Regions from separate parts of the Streptomyces sp. NPDC088252 genome, predicted to be linked through region 3. Evidence: riboswitches for the same ligand, from Rfam matches in the RefSeq annotation. Region 3 holds a riboswitch; each other region holds the start of a gene.

Region 1 (6,194 bases), on a different contig from region 3:
GCACCCAGTAGAGCGTGGCGACCGCCGTGATCCCGCCGGTCCACAGCAGGTACTCGGTCTCCTGCTGGGCCAGGATGTACGCGAGCACGGCGATGAGCAGCACGGGGATCGCGGGCCACAGCGGCATGCGCCAGGCCGGCGCCTCACGGTGCGCGCCGCGGCGGCAGAGCAGGGCGGCGACCGCGACCAGCAGATACATGCCGGTGACGGAGACACCGGTGACGCCGTACAGGGTGTCGAGGTTGACGAAGCAGAGCGCCGCTCCGGGAACGCCGACGACCAGGGTCGCCACCCACGGGGAGCCGAACCGGCCGAGGCGGGACAGCGCGGCGTTGACCGGCTCGGGCCAGGCCTTGTCGCGGGCGGAGGCGAACAGGACCCGTGAGTTCTGGATGACCATGACGATGCCCGCGTTGATGATCGCGAGAGCGACGCAGAGGCTGACGAACGTGCCGACGGCCGAGTTGGACCAGGCGGCGACCATGGTGTTCAAGTCCCCGGAGGTCAGGGCCGCGAGGTCCGGGGCGCCGAGCGTGATGGCGACGACCGGGACGAGGATGACCGCCGTGGAGATGGCGAGCGTGGCGAGCACGGTACGGGCGACGTTGCGCCGCGGGTTCTCCAGTTCCTCCGAGAGGTAGACGGCCGTGGAGAAGCCCTGGGTGATGAAGAGCGCGATCGCGAGCCCGGAGACCACCATCATCGCGGTGACCGTGGAAGTCGTTCCGCTCGACGAGGCGACCGACCCGTGCACCAGCGCGGAGGCCCCACGCTCGGAGTGCGCGAACCCGAGAACGGCGACGACGCCCGCCGCGATCACCTCCAGGACGAGGAAGATCCCGGTGATCCACGCGTTGGCGCGCAGGTCGAGGAGACCGGCGAGGGTGGCGAGCACCATGACGCCCGCACCAGCGGCGGGGGCCGGAATGTGCACGACGGGGGCGAGGTAGTCGGCCGTTCCCATGGCGATGACCGGGGGCACGATCATCACGACCAACAGGGAGAGCACGAAGACGAGCCACCCGGCCAGCCGTCCCGCCATGGTCGACACCATGGCGTACTCGCCGCCCGCGCTCGGAATGAGGGTGCCGAGCTCCGAGTAGCAGAAGGCGACCGCGATACAGAGCAGTGAGCCGATGGCGATGGTGAGGGCGGTGTATGTGCCGAGGCTGGAGAACAGGTCCGGAACGACCACGAAGAGGGTCGAGGCGGGCGTCACGCAGGACAGCGTGAGCAGTGTCCCGCCCACGACGCCGATGGAACGCTTGAGCTTCTGGGGGGTGGGGCCGGTCGCCGGCGCGAGCGCCTGGGGAGCGCTGAGCGTTTCGGTCATCGTGCGATTCCGATCAACAGGTGCGGTGTCTGAGCACGGGAGCGGTATCGCCTCCAGACGAGGACGTGGTGAGTGGTTTCATCGCTCCCAGCGCGACATGCAATCCTGACGAGTTCCGCAGGTCAAGAGCTGTTCACCTTCGGAATTCGTTGTTTCGGAAGCAGGATCCGACTGTTTGGCGTTAAGAGTGCGTCAATCTGTTGGGGATCGGCGGGTACGGGAACCGCAGCCGGATCCCGGGGAAAGTTTTGCCCGTTCCGCATTCCGGAAGGGTGGGGCGCCGCGAAGCCGGGCTGCCGCGGGTCGCGCATCCACCGCCTTGGTGCCAGCCTGGATACATGGCTTGGGCGTCATGGACGACTCGCGGTGTGTTCTCCGGGCACGGTGGCGTGCTCACGGAAGAGGTCGGCATCCTGTCCGGGGATCTGACTGTTCACACGACCTGGGCCGATGACACGGCCCAGGTGACTGTGCAGTACACAGGGGCGATCGACTGGTTCACCATGTCGGGCAGTCCGGTGCCGTGCTGCTCGGAGGATGACAGCCGGCGTTTGCACGACGCAGTGGTGCGGTCCGTTCGGGAGGGGGAGGCGGCCACGGTTCCCAGACCGCCGCCCCGGCGTTCGGAACGGCCCACGCAGAGCGCCCAGGAGTGACGGTCACCGGCCGACGTACCGACGCCGCGGGACGGCCCTTGGGACGTGTCTTCGAAACTGTGGTCTGCCGTGCGACGCCAGTCCAAAGGCACGTTCTAGGATCCTCCGCATGAGCAGAGCGTTCAGCGGCTGGACAGAGCAGGCATTCGAGCTGCTGCTGCAGTTGGAGGGTGCGCCTTCGCGGGAAGCGCGCGAGAAACTCCGGAAGGACCGGGAACGCCTCGTCCGGCAGCCCATGATCGCGTTGCTGAACGAGGTGGCGGACGCGGACCGGGCGTACGAGGACTTCTCCGTCTGGGGTTTCCGCAAGGATCCGTGGTGGTGGCAGCATCAAGCGGCGGAGATCCGGATCGCGCGCAATGTCCGGATCGGCCTGCGCTTCGATCTCGACGGGCTCCGGATCAAAGGTGGCTGGGACTATCCGGATCCGGGGCAGATCCCGTTGTTCCGTACGGCAGTTGCCGCGCGGGAGAGCGGACCGGAGCTGGTGCGCGCCGTCGAGGCCCTGGAGGCGCGAGGGTACGAGATCACCGGTGACGTCATGCAGCGCGTACCGCGTGGTCACGACGCCGGTCATCCGCGGGCCGCTCTCCTTCGGCACCGCTCGGTATCCGCCGCCCGCCCCCTCGGCGGGGACTGCGCGCAGCACACGGCTGCGCTGGTCGACTCCGTGCTCGTGGCGGCGGAGGAATTGGCACCCCTGCTGTCCTGGCTCGCCCGCCACGTGACCGTTCCGGGCCCCTGTCGCCCTGTCACCTGACGTCGCCGCCGCGTGCGGCTCCGGCCGACGAACCGCCGAAAGGCGGTCCCTGACCGGTGGGTGATCCGTTGCCGGGAGAAGTCCCGGCCTCTCGCCACCCGTCGGTCCTGAACCGCCTTTCGGTGCCGCTGTGCGTCAGTACGCCCCGAAGACGTTGTCGATCGAACCGTACTTGTCGGCGGCGTAGTTGCACGCTGCGGTGATGTTGGCGACCGGGTCGTAGCTGTCCATGGACGTGCCGGGCACGTGGTAGGCACGGAACGTCGGGTCGATGATCTGCAGAAGGCCCTTGGAGGGCGTTCCCTTGGCGGCGTTCGAGTCCCAGTTGTTGATGGCCAGCGGGTTGCCGGAGGACTCACGCATGATGTTGCGGTGGATGCTGTCGTAGCCGCCGGGGATGCCGTGCTGGGCCATGACGGCCAGCGCCTCCCTGATCCAGCCGTCCAGATTGTTCGCGTACGTCGCGGGCTTTGCCGCCGGGGTGGTCGCGGCCGATGCAGCGGCGGTCTTCACGGTGGTCGCGGCGGGGGTGGCTGCCCCGATTGTCAGCGTCATGCCCGGGACAATCAGTCCGGGATTGTCGCCGACGACCTCTCGATTGTCCGCGTACAGCTTCTGCCAGCCACCGCTGAGGGAATGCGCCTTCGCGATCTTGGAAAGGGTGTCGCCGGCGATCACGGAATACGTTGCGGGCGCAGCCTTCTGTACGGAGATTTCCTTGGCGGTGGCGGCCTGCGCCGGCGCGGCGGAGGCGAAGCCGGCACCCACCAGCGGAAGTACGAGGGCGACTCCGCCGGTGGCCGCGGCGATGAAACCGCGGGTCAGCGAAGTGGACTTGCGACGATCGTGCTTACCCGTTATGGACATGCTGAATTCCTCTCCGTCGCCTGCGAGGTGAGCTGTCGGGTTCGGACTGGAGATGTCCGGCCGCACGCGAATGCGACTTCACCCCGAGCCGTTCCGGATACCGGACCGGCGGCTTACCTGGGTCCCCCGCTCCTGCCGTACACGAGATGGGTCGGATTCTCGGACGGCGGCAGGATTTGGCGTTCCGTCCGGATTGACGGTGACCGTAGGCGAGAAACACCGAAAGGAACAAGTCCCCATTTCTGGATCACATTTCATTTACAAGATCGATCAATGGAATTCGCAGTAATCCACCTCACACCGCGCGGCTGAATTTCCTTGCACAGAAGGGCAGCGCACCGGTCACCGAGACCTTCGAACCCTTGAACGTGACTCGCACCACGAAGTCACAAAAGGGACATTTCTTTTTGTATCTAAATGGCGCGACAGGTAGAGAAAGCCCCTTTATTGACGAAGTTATTAATTTTGGGCAAATCGGTCATATAGCGACATTCGTCTGTTGACTCGAAGGGGCTTCGCTCCTGCACACCGCTCGGCGGACCGACCACGTCCGAAACGGCTCCGTCGCCTCGGGGCTTTGCCTTTCGTCCTGCGGCTCGTTATCGTTCCAAACGGCCCTGTTGTCTCCGATAGAGGTGGACGTTGCGCATCTGAGGTTCGCGAACATCGCGCCGTACGGCTCATGCCGTACGCCCGTCACGCAGTAGCAGTGCCTTCCCCTGCCCGTGACCCCGCGTGGATGCGACCTCGGTGCCTCAGCCGTCCTTCGACCTTCCGGACCGCCGCACCCTCCTTCTCGGCACGGTCGCTGCGTGGTGCTCGCATACGAAGCCCCCTTCACCACGCTTGCGACTGCGAGGATCATCATGGCGACACCCACTGCCCCCAGCGCTTCGCTCACCTGCTCCGCTCTGTCGTTCCAGTGGCCGGACGGCACGACCGTCCTCGACGGCCTCTCGCTCAGCATCGGCCGGGGCCGTACCGGACTCGTCGGTACCAATGGCGCGGGCAAGTCCACCCTGCTGCGACTGCTGGCCGGCCGGCTGCGTCCCTCCCAGGGCTCGGTGGCGGTCGGCGGCAGCCTCGCCTACCTGCCGCAGAACATCACCCTCGACACGACGCTGCGTGTGGACGCGGCCCTCGGCATCGCCGAGCGGCGCGACGCGCTGCGCGCCATCGAAGCCGGGGACGTGGACGAGAGGCACTTCGAGACGATCGGCGACGACTGGGACGTCGAGGAACGGGCCGTGGCGACCCTGGGCTCCCTGGGACTCGGCAGCATCGGACTGGACCGCACCGTGGCCCAGCTGTCCGGGGGCGAGACCGTTCTCCTGCGCCTGGCCGCGCTTCTGCTGGAACGTCCCGATGTCCTTCTGCTGGACGAGCCCACCAACAACCTCGATGTGCTCGCTCGGCGCAGGCTCTACGAGGCCGTCGACAACTGGCGCTCCGGCGTGCTGGTCGTGGTCAGCCACGACCTCGAACTGCTGGAGCGCGTCGACCGCATCGCCGAACTCCGTTCCGGTTCCGTGAACTGGTACGGCGGTGGCTGGTCGGCCTACCAGGAAGCCCTGAGCATCGAGCAGGAGGCCGCCGGAAGGATGTTGCGCGCCGCGGAGGCGGATGTACGCCGCCAGAAGCGCGAGCTGGAGGAGACCGAGGTGAAGCTGGCCCGACGCCGGCGTCAGGGCAGGAAGACGGAGGCCGACGGGGGGCTCCCGAAGATCCTCGCCGGCCGCCGGAAGCGGTCCGCGCAGGAGTCCGCGGGAAGGCTTCGCGGCCTCCAGGAGGATCGGCTCAGCGAGGCGCGCGACCGCCATGAGGAAGCCGCGGACGCGATCCGTGACGATGCCGAGATCCGTGTGAGCCTCCCCCGCACCGCTGTTCCCGCCGGCCGCACCGTGCTGAGCCTGCACGAACTGCGCCCCCGGTTCGGCAGGCTGCAGCAGGGCGACCTCCATGTGCACGGGCCCGAGCGGATCGCACTCGTCGGGCGCAATGGTGCCGGCAAGACGACACTGATGCGCACCCTCACCGGCGAGCTCGCTCCGCTGTCCGGCGAGGCCAGGACACACGTACCACTGCGATTCCTTCCGCAGCGGCTGGATGTGCTGGACGACGAGCTCAGCGTCGCGGCGAACGTGGCCCGGATGGCTCCCGGAGTCACCGACAACCACATCCGCTCCCAGCTGGCACGCTTCCTGTTCCAGGGCAAGCGCGCGGAACAGCCGGCGGGCACACTCTCCGGCGGAGAGCGTTTCCGTGCCGCGCTCGCCGCGGCGATGCTCGCCGCACCGGCCCCGCAGCTGCTGATGCTGGACGAGCCGACCAACAACCTCGACATCGCCAGCGTGCGGCAGTTGACCGGCGCACTTGCGTCCTACGAGGGTGCGTTGCTGATCGCGAGCCACGACCTGCCGTTCCTCGAATCGGTCGGCATCACCCGCTGGCTGGTCCTCGGGGAGGAGCTCCAGGACACCACCGCGGAGGAGGTGGGAGACCTGCTCGCGGCGCCGGAAGCGGGCTGAGCGGTCAGGTGGCTCCGAGGAACACGCACGGAAGGGGGTGCGGGCCGCGT
Region 2 (6,194 bases), on a different contig from region 3:
CGTCCTCCAGCCGGGGCTGCGTCTCGACCACGTCCGGATTGCCGCAGGGGCAGCGGTGCGCGATCGCGCGCAGCCCGCGCGGCGGGCGGCCCAGCTGCTGCTGGAACGCGGCGATGTCCGCCTCGGTGGGCGCGGTGGACTCGGTCTGCGGAGGGGGGGTTTCCATGCCTGCCTAGGTTCTGATCGGGCTGCTCGAACTGCGGTTCTGCAGAGGGGATGAAGGGAGTCAGTCGCGGTCGGCGCTGTCCACGCCGTCCCAGAGGTTGGAGTGCCACGGCCGGCCGGAATCGTCCGTCTCGCCGTTGCGCTCCTTGACCGCGTCGGGGTCGATCACCGTATAACCGGTCTCTCCGGGGAGAAGGTAGTGCAGGTGCTTGCGGGCCAGCTGCCTGATGTACGCGTCGTCCTGGAGGCGCGCCTTCTCGTCGCGCAGCTCCTCGGTGCGGGCTCGGGCCTCCTGCGCCCGGCGCTCCTGGTCGGCGATCTCGTCGCGCTGCGACACGTACTGCCGCATCGGGTAGGCGAGCGCGACCACCAGGGAGCAGACGACGAGGGCGAGGAAGGCCGCCCGGCCGGTGAGCCGGGAGCGACGGGCCTGACGGCGGTTCTGCGACCGGTAGACGCGGGCGGCGGTCTGCTCACCGAGCAGCCGCAGTCGGGTCGCGGTGGAGAACCGGTCCCGGTCCTTCGCGGCCATGTCTCCGCCTCCCCATTACGCACGTCCGTCCCCGCACACGGTACGGGACCGAGTGCGGGGACGGACGGAGGCCGGTGCCTTCGGCCCGTGAGGGCCTGCGGTCAGCCCTTGCCGCGCCTGACGATTCGCGGAGCGTCGCGCTCACCGGTTCGCGGAGCGCTGTGCCGATCAGTTCGCGGAGTGCTGCCCCGGTCAGCTCTCGGAGCGGAACCGCGGGAACGCCGAGCGGCCCGCGTACACCGCGGCGTCGTCGAGGATCTCCTCGATGCGCAGCAGCTGGTTGTACTTGGCGACGCGGTCCGAGCGGGCCGGGGCGCCGGTCTTGATCTGACCGCAGTTCACCGCGACGGCGAGGTCGGCGATGGTGACGTCCTCGGTCTCGCCGGAGCGGTGGGACATCATGCACTTGAAGCCGTTGCGCTGGGCCAGCTCGACGGCGTCCAGCGTCTCGGTCAGCGAACCGATCTGGTTGACCTTGACGAGCAGGGCGTTGGCGGAGCCCTCCTCGATGCCGCGGGCCAGACGCTCCGGGTTGGTGACGAACAGGTCGTCGCCGACGATCTGCACCTTGGCGCCGAGCTTGTCGGTGATGACCTTCCAACCGGCCCAGTCGTCCTCGTACAGCGGGTCCTCGATGGAGACCAGCGGGTACGCGGAGACGAGCTCCTCGTAGTACTCGGTCATCTCGGCGGCGGAGCGGGACTTGCCCTCGAACTCGTACTTGCCGTCCTTGTAGAACTCCGAGGCGGCGACGTCGAGCGCGAGCGCGATGTCCTTGCCCGGGACGTAGCCGGCTTCCTTGATGGCCTCGACGATCAGGTCCAGGGCGGCGCGGTTCGACTCCAGGTTCGGCGCGAAGCCGCCCTCGTCACCGAGACCGGTCGAAAGACCCTTGGTCTTCAGGACCTTCTTCAGCGTGTGGTAGACCTCGGCGCCCCAGCGCAGGGCCTCGGAGAAGGACTCCGCGCCGATCGGGGCGATCATGAACTCCTGGATGTCCACGTTGGAGTCGGCGTGCGACCCACCGTTGAGGATGTTCATCATCGGAACGGGCAGCAGGTGTGCGTTCGGGCCGCCGAGGTAGCGGAACAGCGGCAGGTCCGAGGCCTCGGAGGCGGCGTGGGCGACGGCCAGGGAGACACCGAGGATGGCGTTCGCGCCGAGCGAGCCCTTGTTCTCCGTGGCGTCCAGGTCGAACATCGCCTGGTCGATCAACCGCTGCTCGGTCGCGTCGTACCCCACGAGCTCCGGGCCGATCTGCTCGATCACGGCGAGGACGGCCTTCTCCACGCCCTTGCCCTGGTAGCGGTTGGGGTCACCGTCGCGAAGCTCAATGGCCTCGAACGCACCGGTGGAGGCGCCGGACGGCACGGCAGCACGGCCCGTGCTGCCGTCGTCGAGGCCAACCTCGACCTCGACCGTGGGGTTCCCCCGGGAGTCGAGGATTTCCCGGGCTACGACGACGTCGATGGACGGCACGAGGCATCTCCTTCTGGGATATGACACTGGTTGTGCAGGGTCACTTTGGCCTTGCGACAAGAGCCTAACCGGCCCGGCCCGCTCAGTCGGACGACCGCCCGTCCCCTGGGACGAAAAAGGACCCAAGAGCGAGTATTGCGGGGCAAACAGCCAGAATTTTACTGGCCAGTAACTATAGAAGTTGAACGATCACGCACCGCCGGGGCCGCCCCCGGGACCCAGGCCGGCCCCGCCCGTACGGACGCGATACGGGCCCGCCCTCAGGGATGCGATACGGGGACGACGCGCCCCGCCGGGACGGAGCCGCCGCACATACAGAGGTGACGCGCCCCGCAGAAGCAGGGGGCCACACGGAAACCCCGGCCCGGCGCGTACGGGGGAATGCGCGCCGGGCCGGGGTGCTCAGGGAGGAGAGGCCCCGGACTACTTCGTCAGGTGCAGCTGCTGACCCGGGTAGATCAGGTCGGCGTCCTTGACGATGTCCTTGTTCAGCTCGAACAGGTGCTGCCAGCCGCCCTTGACCTTGTGGTCGGCGGCGATCCGGCTCAGGGAGTCGCCGGAGACGACCTTGTACTCGCCGTCGCCCTTCTCGACCTTCTCGCCGGTCGGGGTGGTGACGGTCTTCTTCGACTCGGCCTGCGGGGCGGTGGAGCGGTCCGAGCGGTTGGTGGCGGGGGCCTCGGTGCGCTCGGCCTTCTTCGGCTGGGCCGGCTGCGACTGCCGCTCGGGCGCGGCCGGGGCGCTCTGCTGCTGCGTGGCGCCGGAGTTGGTCTTCGAGGAGGAGCCGGTGTCGACGCCCGGGTCCACACCGTCGTTGCGCAGGTTGCCGGCGCCGGCGCAGCCCCAGGCACCCGGGCCCTGCATGGCGAGGAGCTTCTCGGCGGTGGCGATCTGCTGAGCCTTGGTGGCCAGGTCGGCACGGGGGGCGTACTGCGTACCGCCGGCGGCGGCCCAGCTGGACTGCGAGAACTGCAGCCCGCCGTAGTAGCCGTTGCCGGTGTTGATGGACCAGTTGCCACCGGACTCGCACTGCGCGACGGCGTCCCAGGTCGCGACGGAGGCTGCGGAGGCACCGGTCGCACCCATCAGCGGGACGGCGACGGCGGTACCGGCGACACCGGCGAGCGTGGCGACACGGACGGCCTTGGACGGGCGGCGGTGCTTGCCCTTGCTGGAAAACAGCATGGAACTTCTCCTCACCGACGCCTACGAGGTGAGCTGTCGGGTTCGGGCCAAGTGAGTTGCCCGGTCGCACGTCCTAGCACGCGACTTCACCCCAAGCCGCCCCTGATCCACCTTTCGGCGATCGGGCCGGCGCCTACCTGGGTCCCCCGCTCCTGCCTACGGCGCTTTACGCGTCTGTTCCCTTCGACCGACGGCAGGATTCGGCGTGACGGTCGACGGGGCCCGCGGTGCGAGCGGTTCCGACCGTAAACACAGGCAACCCCCACATTCAACGATGGACACATCGGACAATCAGCCCTTACTTGCATCTGAGGAACCGTCGTTTTCGCAGGTCGGAGGCGATGCGGAAGGGCTCCCCGGGCGCGACACGCCAGTTGACGCAAAGAGACCCATGTCTCACTTACGCATAAGTGGACATAGGTCCCCTAACTACCCCGATTTTTGAGGCTCTATTAGCCGATTTTCAGACTGCCCTCAGTCGGCCTTCACGTCGAGACGGAGGCTCTGGCCAGGGAGGATGAGGTCCGGGTCGGAGCCGACCGTCCCCCTGTTGGCCTCATAGAGTGCGGGCCAGCCGCCGGGAACCTTCTGTGCGTCAGCAATCGCCCAGAGGTTGTCGCCGGAACGGACGGTGTACGCGCCGTCGGCAGCCGCCGCGCCCGCGTCGCGGGCGTCGCCGCCACCGCGGGAGGCATGGCGACCCGACTCGCGGTCGACGCCGCCGTTCGCGTCCGGGCTCCCTTCGGGCGCCGGGGCGCCGCGGTGCTTGCCGCTCACACCATTGGACGAGTCGGACGTACGGGGTGAATCGGACGCATCGTCGGACGGGCCCGAGGACGGGGCGGCCGACTCGGTGGCCGAAGGCTTCGCGGAGTGGCCCTTCCTGCCCGCCGACTTGCCGTGGGCACCCGAGGCGCCAGCCCTGTCCGACGGCGTGGCGGCATCGGACGGGGTGGCCGACTCGCCGTCAGCCGGCTCCGCACCGCTCGTCGGCTCGCCGGAGGGCGCGATCCCCGGGTCGACACCCGGCAGCGCCCCGTCCGCCGCGAGACCGGAGATGACCGCACAGCTGGGCCACGCCCCCGGACCCTTGTCGGCCAGGACCTTCTGGGCCACGGCTATCTGCTGCGCGCGGCTGGCGAGGTCGGCACGCGGGGCGTACGACTCGCCGCCGTACGCCTTCCAGGTCTCCGGCGAGAACTGCAGGCCGCCGTAGAAGCCATTGCCGAGGTCGGCGCTCCACATGCCGCCGCTCTCGCACTCGGCCACCCGGTCCCAGGTCGTGGCGTCGGCCGCGTGCGCACCGGCCGCGCCGAGCAGCGGGATGGCGATGGCCGAGCCGGTCACGCCCGCGGCGACGACGATGGCGGGTGCCTGACGAGGGCGACGGTGTCTGCCGTTCGCGGAGCCCATGGGGTTGCCTTCCGTGTGACTGACGAGTGACTGGTGAGTCGAACGGTGAACCTAGCGGGACTCGAACGCGTGTCACAAGTCGATGCAGCGCAGATCACGTGAAAGTCACAGAGTTGACAGTGTGTCACCTTGCGTCGTGGGGACCCCCGGCTCGAACTCCACCGGCAACGTGCGCAGTCCGCGCATGATGAGCCCGCCACGCCACCGCAAATCGGCAGGTTCCACCGCAAGCCGCAGGTCCGGAAGGCGCCTCAGGAGCGTGGAGAGCGCGGTCTGTCCCTCCAGCCGGGCGAGTGGTGCTCCCAGGCAGTAGTGGATGCCGTGCCCGTATCCGAGGTGCTGATTGTCACGCCGTGCGAGGTCGAGCGTGTCGGGGTTCTCGAAGCGTTCCGGGTCGCGGTCGGCGGCGGCGAGCACGACGAGCACGGGGTCACCGGCCGCGATGTCCTGCCCGCCGAGTGTCAGAGGCTCGGTGGCGAACCGCCAGGTCGCCAGCTCCACCGGGCCGTCGTAGCGCAGCAGTTCCTCGATGCCGGTCTCCAGCAGTTCGCTCTCCCCCGCATCGAGGGAGAGATGCAGCCGCTCACGCTGCACGGGGTTGCGCAGCAGGGCGTACACCCCGTTGCCGATGAGATTGACCGTCGTCTCGAAGCCGGCGAAGAGGAGGATGAAGGCCATGGCCGCGGCCTCGTTCTCGGTGAGGTGCTCGCCGTGGTCGCTGGCCCGGATCAGCCCCGAGATCAGATCGCCCCCCGGGTTCTCCCGCTTGCGGTGGATCAGCTCGGCGAGATAGCCGCGCATCTTCTTCACCGACCTGGCCACCCCGCCGCGCGGACCGCCGCCGTGGCGGATCATCATGCCCGCCCAGTCCCGGAAGTCGTCCTGGTCCTCGCGCGGCACGCCGAGCAGATCGCAGATCGCGTAGATGGGGAGCGGGAACGCGAAGTCGTGGATGAGGTCCGCCTCCCCCTCCGCGATGAAACGGTCGATGAGGCGGTCCGTCAGTTCCTGCACGCGGGGCGCGAACTCGGCGACCCGTCGCGGGGTGAACGCCTTGGAGACGAGACGGCGCAGCCGGGTGTGGTCGGGCGGGTCGATGTTCAGCAGATGCGTCATCAGCTCCGCCTTGCGCTCGCCCGGGATGCCCGTCTTCCCCTTGGCGTGCGCCGGCTCGGCGTGGTGCGCCGGGTTCTTGGAGAGCCGGCCGTCGGCGAGCGCCTGCCGGGCGTCCGCGTACCGGGTCACGAGCCACGCCTCGACGCCGCTGGGCAGCGCGGTGCGGTGCACCGGGCTGTGCTCGCGCAGCCAGGCGTAGGCCGGATACGGATCGGTGGCGAACTCCCAGGTGAAGAGTTCGGGCGCACCGACGGGGCAGACGGCGGGGTGATCGCCGGGGTCACCGGCGGGGCCGTCGACAGGG
Region 3 (6,194 bases):
GCGCGTACCGGGCAGGAGACCACAGGTGTGGAAGCGGCTGAAGCGGCGCGGCAGACATGCCAGGGACGGTGTCCGTACCAGGCGGTTCGTCCGCGCGCTGCCCGCCCTGATGATCATCGGTGGGCTGGTGTTCGACTTCCTCACCCCGCCGACCTTCACCGCCATTCCGCTGTTCGTGGCCGCGCCGCTGATCGCCGCGCCGTTCTTCTCGCTGTCCAGCACCATCCTCACGGCCGTCGCCTCGATCCTGGCCATCATCACGCTGCGGCTGCACAGCAACACGTTGCCGCGAGCCGTGCCGTTGATCGAGCTGCTCACCCTGGTCACCGTGTCGGTCCTCGCGGTCGTCATCAACGGGGTCGTGCGGCGCAGCAACGAGCAATTGGCCTCCGCGCGGGTGATCGCGGAGACCGCCATGCGGGCCGTGCTGCCCAAACCGTCCGACCGGATCGGCGGGCTGCATGTGGCGGCGCGGTACGTGGCGGCGCAGGCGGACGAGTTCGTCGGCGGCGACCTGTTCGCCGTGGCGGACACCCCGCACGGGGTGCGGCTGGTGGTCGGGGACGTACGGGGGAAGGGGCTCGACGCCGTGGAGTCGGTGGCGGTGATCATCGGCGCGTTCCGGGAGGCGGCCGAGCAGGAGCGTTCGCTGGAGGGCGTGGCGCAGCGGCTGGAGCGGGCGCTGGCGCGAGAGGGGACGGGGCGGGGCGGGCTGGACGCGGTCGAGGGCTTCACCACCGCCGTACTGGCCGAGATCCCGTCCGGGCTGTCGCGGGTGCGGATCGTCAACCGCGGCCATCCCGAGCCGATCCTGCTGCATCCGGACGGGGCGCTGGACGTTCTGGGGCCATCGGTGCCCGCGCTGCCGCTCGGGATGGATCTGGGGGTGTGGCCCGACCGGGCGGACGAATGGGATCTGCCGGCGGGGACGACCCTGCTCCTCTACACCGATGGCCTCTCCGAAGCGCGGAACGTCGACGGGGTCTTCTACGATCCGGCGGCGCGGCTGCGCGGGCGGATCTTTCCGGGACCCGAGGAACTGCTGTCCGCCCTGACCGACGACGTGCGGCGGCACACGGGCGGCGAGACGACCGACGACATGGCACTGCTCGCGGTCGTACGTCCCGCGGAGGGGCAGCCGCACCGGCGCAGGACGGTGAAGATCGTGGGACTGGACACGATGTGACGGGTGGGGCGGGTGCGTGGTGCGGACCGGGCGGAGCCCGGGGCGCGGCATGCCACCGTCCGTAACCGAAGCGCACCGCTCCGCATAACATTTGACGCAACGTCAGAATCCGGGTAATGGCTGAGGGGCGCTCAACTCATCCGATTCCACCCGGTTATGTCACGTAAAGTCCAGGCCAAGACCGGAACGATCAGTGGGAACAGCTTGGAATCGGGCCCGGGTGTCTATTAACGTTCGATAACGCAGCGCGGTCGTCCCAGCCGTCGTCAGTGGCGGCACCGTGCGCGAGCGCCGAATTCCGCAAGGGAACCGGGGAACCACCTACATGGGGTGAATCGGACACCTGTGTCTCGTGAGAGGCAGAGGCGCCCGTAGGAGACCTTCCTGCTCCGAACCCGTCAGCTAACCCGGTAGGCGAGAAGGAAGGAAAGGAGTGCGCCCAAGTGGCGTCCAACAAGCCTGCCCCCGAGGCCCCCGCGCGGTTCACCTCCGACTTCGCCCCGGGTGCCGACTTCGGCTCCGGTTCTGACTACGGCCTCGGGTACGGCCCCGGTTTCGCTTCCGACGCCGGTTACGCAACCGCCGGGACGGGAACGGCGTTCGGCGCCAGCTACGGCACCGAGCCGGGAACGGCGTTCGGCACCGGCTACGGCACCGAGCCGGGCAGCGACTTCACCGGTGAGTTCGGGTCCGGTGAGTTGCACGGGCCCGGCGACTCGGCAGAGCTCCGCAGGGGATTTCGCGCCGACGGCGGCGGTGAGCCCGAACGAAGCCGGGAGGAGTGGAACCCCACCGAGGAGTCCGTCCGCCCCGTGCGCGGCAAGCACCGCGTCGCCAAGCAGCGCAACGGACTTGCCCGTAGCTCCACCGTGCTCGGGGTCGGCGTCATCGCGGCGGTCGGCGCGGGCGGCATGGCCACCGCGCAGAGCAAGCCGGCGGTCTCCATCTCGCTTCCCGATTCCATCGCGGACAACCTGCCCGACGCCAAGTCCCTTCCCGGCGTGGGTTCCCTGTTCTCCGGCGAGTCCGAAGCCGACAAGGCCGAGGCCGTCGCCGCGTCCGCTCCGCTCACCACCGCCGGCATCACCACCGCCGAGGCCCAGCGGGGCACGACGGACGCGGGCGAGGCGCTCCGTGCCCGTATCCTCCAGCAGGCCGAGCAGCAGCAGGACGCCGCCGACGCCGAGGCCAGGGCCGCCGAGGAGAAGGCGGCTGCGGAGAAGGCCGCCGCCGAGGCCAAGAAGCAGCAGGACGCGGCCGAGGCCAAGGTCGCCGCCGAGAAGAAGAAGGCGGCGGAAGAGGCCAAGAAGAAGGCGGAGGCCCTGCGGCTCGCCAAGCTCGCCGCGAGCTACGCCATCCCGACCACCTCGTACACGATCACCTCGACCTTCGGCGAGGCCGGCTCGATGTGGTCCTCCGGCTACCACACCGGCCTCGACTTCGCGGCGCCGACGGGTACCCCGATCAAGGCCATACACAGCGGCACGATCAAGTCGGCCGGCTGGTCCGGTTCATACGGCTACCGCACGGTGCTGGAGCTCGAAGACGGTACGGAGCTGTGGTTCTGCCACCAGTCCTCGATCGGTGTCAGTGTCGGCCAGAAGGTCACGACCGGTGACACCATCGGCCGGGTCGGCGCGACCGGCAACGTCACGGGCCCGCACCTCCATCTGGAGGTCCACACCCCGGCCGGTACGGGCATCGACCCGATGGCCTGGCTGCGCGGCAAGGGCCTCAACCCCTGATCGGCCGGCCGCCTCGCGGCCCACATGACCCGAGCCGGTTCGCCGGCCGCTGAACCCCGGCAGCCCTGACGCTCCCCCCGACGTCAGGGCTGCCGGTCGGATACGGGCCTGCCCGAAGGGCCGGCTGCCGGAATAGCGGACCCGCCGGTATCCGTTGATCCACACATGACTTCTCTTCGTAAGCTGGGCCCTTCCGATCTTCAGGTCTTCCCGCTCGCCCTCGGCGGCAACGTCTTCGGCTGGACGGCCGACGAGGCGCAGTCGTTCGCCGTGCTGGACGCCTACGCCGCGGCGGGCGGCAACTTCATCGACACCGCCGACGCATACTCGGCCTGGATCCCGGGCAATGAGGGCGGCGAGTCGGAGACCGTCATCGGGAAGTGGCTCGCGGCACGCGCCAACCGGTCGGAGATCGTCGTCGCGACGAAGGTCGGCGCCCATCCCTCGTACAAGGGGCTCGCCGCCACGAACATCAAGGCCGCGGCGGAGGAGTCGCTCCGTCGGCTCGGCACCGACCACATCGACCTCTACTACACGCACTTCGACGACGAGACCGTCCCGGTCGAGGAGATCATCAGCGCCCTCGACGAGCTGGTGAAGGAGGGCAAGGTCCGGGAGATCGCCGCCTCCAACATCAGCCCCGAGCGGCTCCAGGCGTCCCTGGACTTCTCGGAGCGCGAGGGGCTGGCCCGTTACGTGGCCCTGCAGCCGCACTACAACCTGGTCTCCCGCGACACGTACGAGGGCGAACTCCAGGAGACGGCCGCTCGGGCCGGGCTCGCCGCCGTCCCGTACTTCGCCCTGGCCTCCGGGTTCCTCACCGGCAAGTACCGTCCGGGTGCCTCGGTGGAGAGCGCTCGGGCCGAGAAGGCGGGGCAGTACCTGGAGTCGGAGCGAGGACAGAAGGTCCTGGCCGCGCTCGACAAGGTCGCCCAGGAGCACGACGCGGAGATCGCGACCGTCGCGCTGGCGTGGCTCGCGTCCCGGCCGACCGTCGTCGCGCCGATCGCCTCGGCCCGCACCGTCGAACAGCTGCCCGCCCTGGTGGCCGTCGCCGACCTCCGGCTGACCGAACAGGACCTGGCGGAACTCACCGAGGCATCCGCCTGACACGGTCGTCCAGGGGCATGGTCGCCCGCTCACGCCCCGGGAGCACAGCGCTGCCGGGGCGTTCGCGCGTGCGGGACGGTTCAGCGCCCGGCCGCGGTCGGCCCCGTCCACCGCCCTCCTCGCCCGGCGGACGAACGCTTCGGAGCCGAGCGTGGCCCTACTGGCTCCGCCGCGGCGGCTGGTGCGGGGCCAGATAGGGGTTGTAGCCGGGGCCGCCGTACGGCGTGTGCGGCGGCGGGAACGAGTGAGCGTACGGGCCCGGTGCCGGCCGGGGGAGGCGCAGGCGGCCCGTCGCCTGCGCCGCGTACGTCAGGGCGGGGGCGGCCACGTCCCTGCGCTGCCAGAGATGGTGCAGCAGCTCCAGCTCGCGTTCGGCGAAGTCCGCACCCGCGGTCCCGCGGCGGGCCTGCCTGCGCAGTGAGGCCAGTGACGTCGCGAACGACTCGTACTCGGCGACGGTGCGGGCGGCAGCCTTGCCGTGGGCCTTGGCCTGCGCCTTGGTACGAGCCCCGGCCTGGGCCGACGATCCGCTCGCCGGAGCACGCCCCGTCCCGTACCCGTACCCGTACCCGGGTCCCGTCCCGAACCCCGGCGCGTACCCCTGCCCGTGTCCCGGTGCGTATCCCGCTCCGTACACCGACGTGTGTGCCTGCGGGTGTCCCGGCCCCGGTCCGTGCCCCGGGCCCGGTCCGTAGGCCGGCGACGTCGGCGATGGCGGCGCGTGTGCCGGTCCGTACGGGCTCGTCCAGTTTCCCCGGGCCGCGAGGGAGTGTCGTCGGCGTGCCGCGTCGCGTGCCATGCCTCGGGCCCGCATCGAGGAGAGGGCGAGCGGCTCGGCGGGCGTCAGCCAGCCGGCCGCCGCATAGGCCGGCAGCTCGGCGGAGAGCGTACGGAGCTCCCGTTGGCGCGACCAGATCGCCAGCCAGGTCACCAGGCCGAAGGCCGGGACCATGAACACGCCGTACACGGCATAGAAGCCGTACGGTCCGACGGTCGCCGATCCGTTCCACAAGGCATGCATGCCCATGGCGAGAACGAGGCCCGACAGCGGCAGAGCGATGCGGCGGATCCGACGCCGCCGCGCACTGGCCGCGGCGAGCCCGAAGCCTATTCCGGTCAGCACCGTGAAGAGCGGATGCGCGAACGGCGACATCACGGCCCGTACGAAGAACGTCGCGGCCGTCACCGAGACGACGCCCGAGGTGCCGATCTGCTGGTCCTCGCCGAAGGCGTTGCCCAGGTAGAGGATGTTCTCGGTGAAGGCGAAGCCGCTCGCGGTGAAGCCGGCGACGACCACGCCGTCGACGATCCCGTTGAACTCCCGCTTCCGGAACAGGAAGATCAGCAGCACGGCCGCGGCCTTGGCGCTCTCCTCGACGACCGGCGCTATGACCGTGGCACCGAGGGTGTCGGCGTGCGACGGGTCGGCGGTGGCCGTGGCTATCCAGTGGGTCGCGAACGAATTCGCGAGGATCGCGACCAGGGCGGCCGCGAACGCACCCCAGGCGAAGGCGAACAAGAGATTCCGCCAGGGTGCCGGCTCGACCCGGTCCAGCCAGCGGAACGCCGCCATCAGGAGCGGGACGGGCAGCACGGCGAGGCCCAGACCGACGAGAAACCCCTCCGTGCCTGTCTGGTCACGGACCAGGGCCAGGATCGCCAGGCCGCACAGCGCCAGCACCGTGAACACGGCCACGATGCGGAAGGTCCTGCTGCGCCACACCATGCCGACGCGGCGGGGCCGGTAACGCCAGTGCCTGCGCTCCGGCACGGCAGCCAGGATCTCGCCGACGCGCTGCTCCTCGAGCAGAGGGACGGCCGGCTGTGACTGCCGCTGCTGGACAGACCCGTCGGACACCACCTGATGACCCTAACGAGCAGCACTGACACCTGGCCATGGGGCGCCGTGTCGATCGGCCCCCGCCCGGAGGCCGGTGCCACCACCTGTGGACGCCACCGGACGCCGGTGCCACCACCGGTGAACGACGCCGGTGAACGACAGCGGTGGACGTCAGCGGCGGGCGAAGAGCAGGTCGTGCACGACATGGCCCTTGTCGAGGCCCTGCCCCTCGAACCGGGTCAGCGGCCGGAACGCCGGTCGCGGCGCGTAGCCGCCGTCCGCCTGGGTGTTCTCGAAGAGGGGGTGCGCGGTC

The links. Region 3 has a riboswitch for cyclic di-AMP ahead of ACIOHC_RS28950 (M23 family metallopeptidase). Riboswitches for the same ligand answer to the same signal wherever they lie in the genome.
Region 1: linked by a shared signal. The riboswitch ahead of ACIOHC_RS17510 (transglycosylase SLT domain-containing protein) and the one ahead of ACIOHC_RS28950 (M23 family metallopeptidase) in region 3 are both predicted to bind cyclic di-AMP.
Region 2: linked by a shared signal. The riboswitch ahead of ACIOHC_RS10070 (transglycosylase family protein) and the one ahead of ACIOHC_RS28950 (M23 family metallopeptidase) in region 3 are both predicted to bind cyclic di-AMP.

The regions. Positions count from the first base shown of each region.
Region 1 is NZ_JBIURS010000007.1:330,924-337,117, reverse strand. Features, by position in the region: gene ACIOHC_RS17525 (APC family permease) at 1-1,333, opposite strand, end outside; gene ACIOHC_RS17520 (hypothetical protein) at 1,672-1,989, shown strand; gene ACIOHC_RS17515 (DUF2461 family protein) at 2,099-2,749, shown strand; gene ACIOHC_RS17510 (transglycosylase SLT domain-containing protein) at 2,885-3,616, opposite strand; cyclic di-AMP (ydaO/yuaA leader) riboswitch at 3,621-3,808, opposite strand; gene ACIOHC_RS17505 (ATP-binding cassette domain-containing protein) at 4,483-6,144, shown strand.
Region 2 is NZ_JBIURS010000004.1:93,607-99,800, forward strand. Features, by position in the region: gene ACIOHC_RS10055 (DUF501 domain-containing protein) at 1-166, opposite strand, end outside; gene ACIOHC_RS10060 (septum formation initiator family protein) at 227-697, opposite strand; gene eno (phosphopyruvate hydratase) at 890-2,176, opposite strand; gene ACIOHC_RS10070 (transglycosylase family protein) at 2,600-3,361, opposite strand; cyclic di-AMP (ydaO/yuaA leader) riboswitch at 3,365-3,535, opposite strand; gene ACIOHC_RS10075 (transglycosylase family protein) at 3,836-4,774, opposite strand; gene ACIOHC_RS10080 (cytochrome P450) at 4,880-6,194, opposite strand, start outside.
Region 3 is NZ_JBIURS010000016.1:157,791-163,984, forward strand. Features, by position in the region: gene ACIOHC_RS28945 (PP2C family protein-serine/threonine phosphatase) at 26-1,186, shown strand; cyclic di-AMP (ydaO/yuaA leader) riboswitch at 1,466-1,618, shown strand; gene ACIOHC_RS28950 (M23 family metallopeptidase) at 1,885-2,931, shown strand; gene ACIOHC_RS28955 (aldo/keto reductase) at 3,097-4,041, shown strand; gene ACIOHC_RS28960 (PrsW family intramembrane metalloprotease) at 4,199-5,899, opposite strand; gene trmB (tRNA (guanosine(46)-N7)-methyltransferase TrmB) at 6,053-6,194, opposite strand, start outside.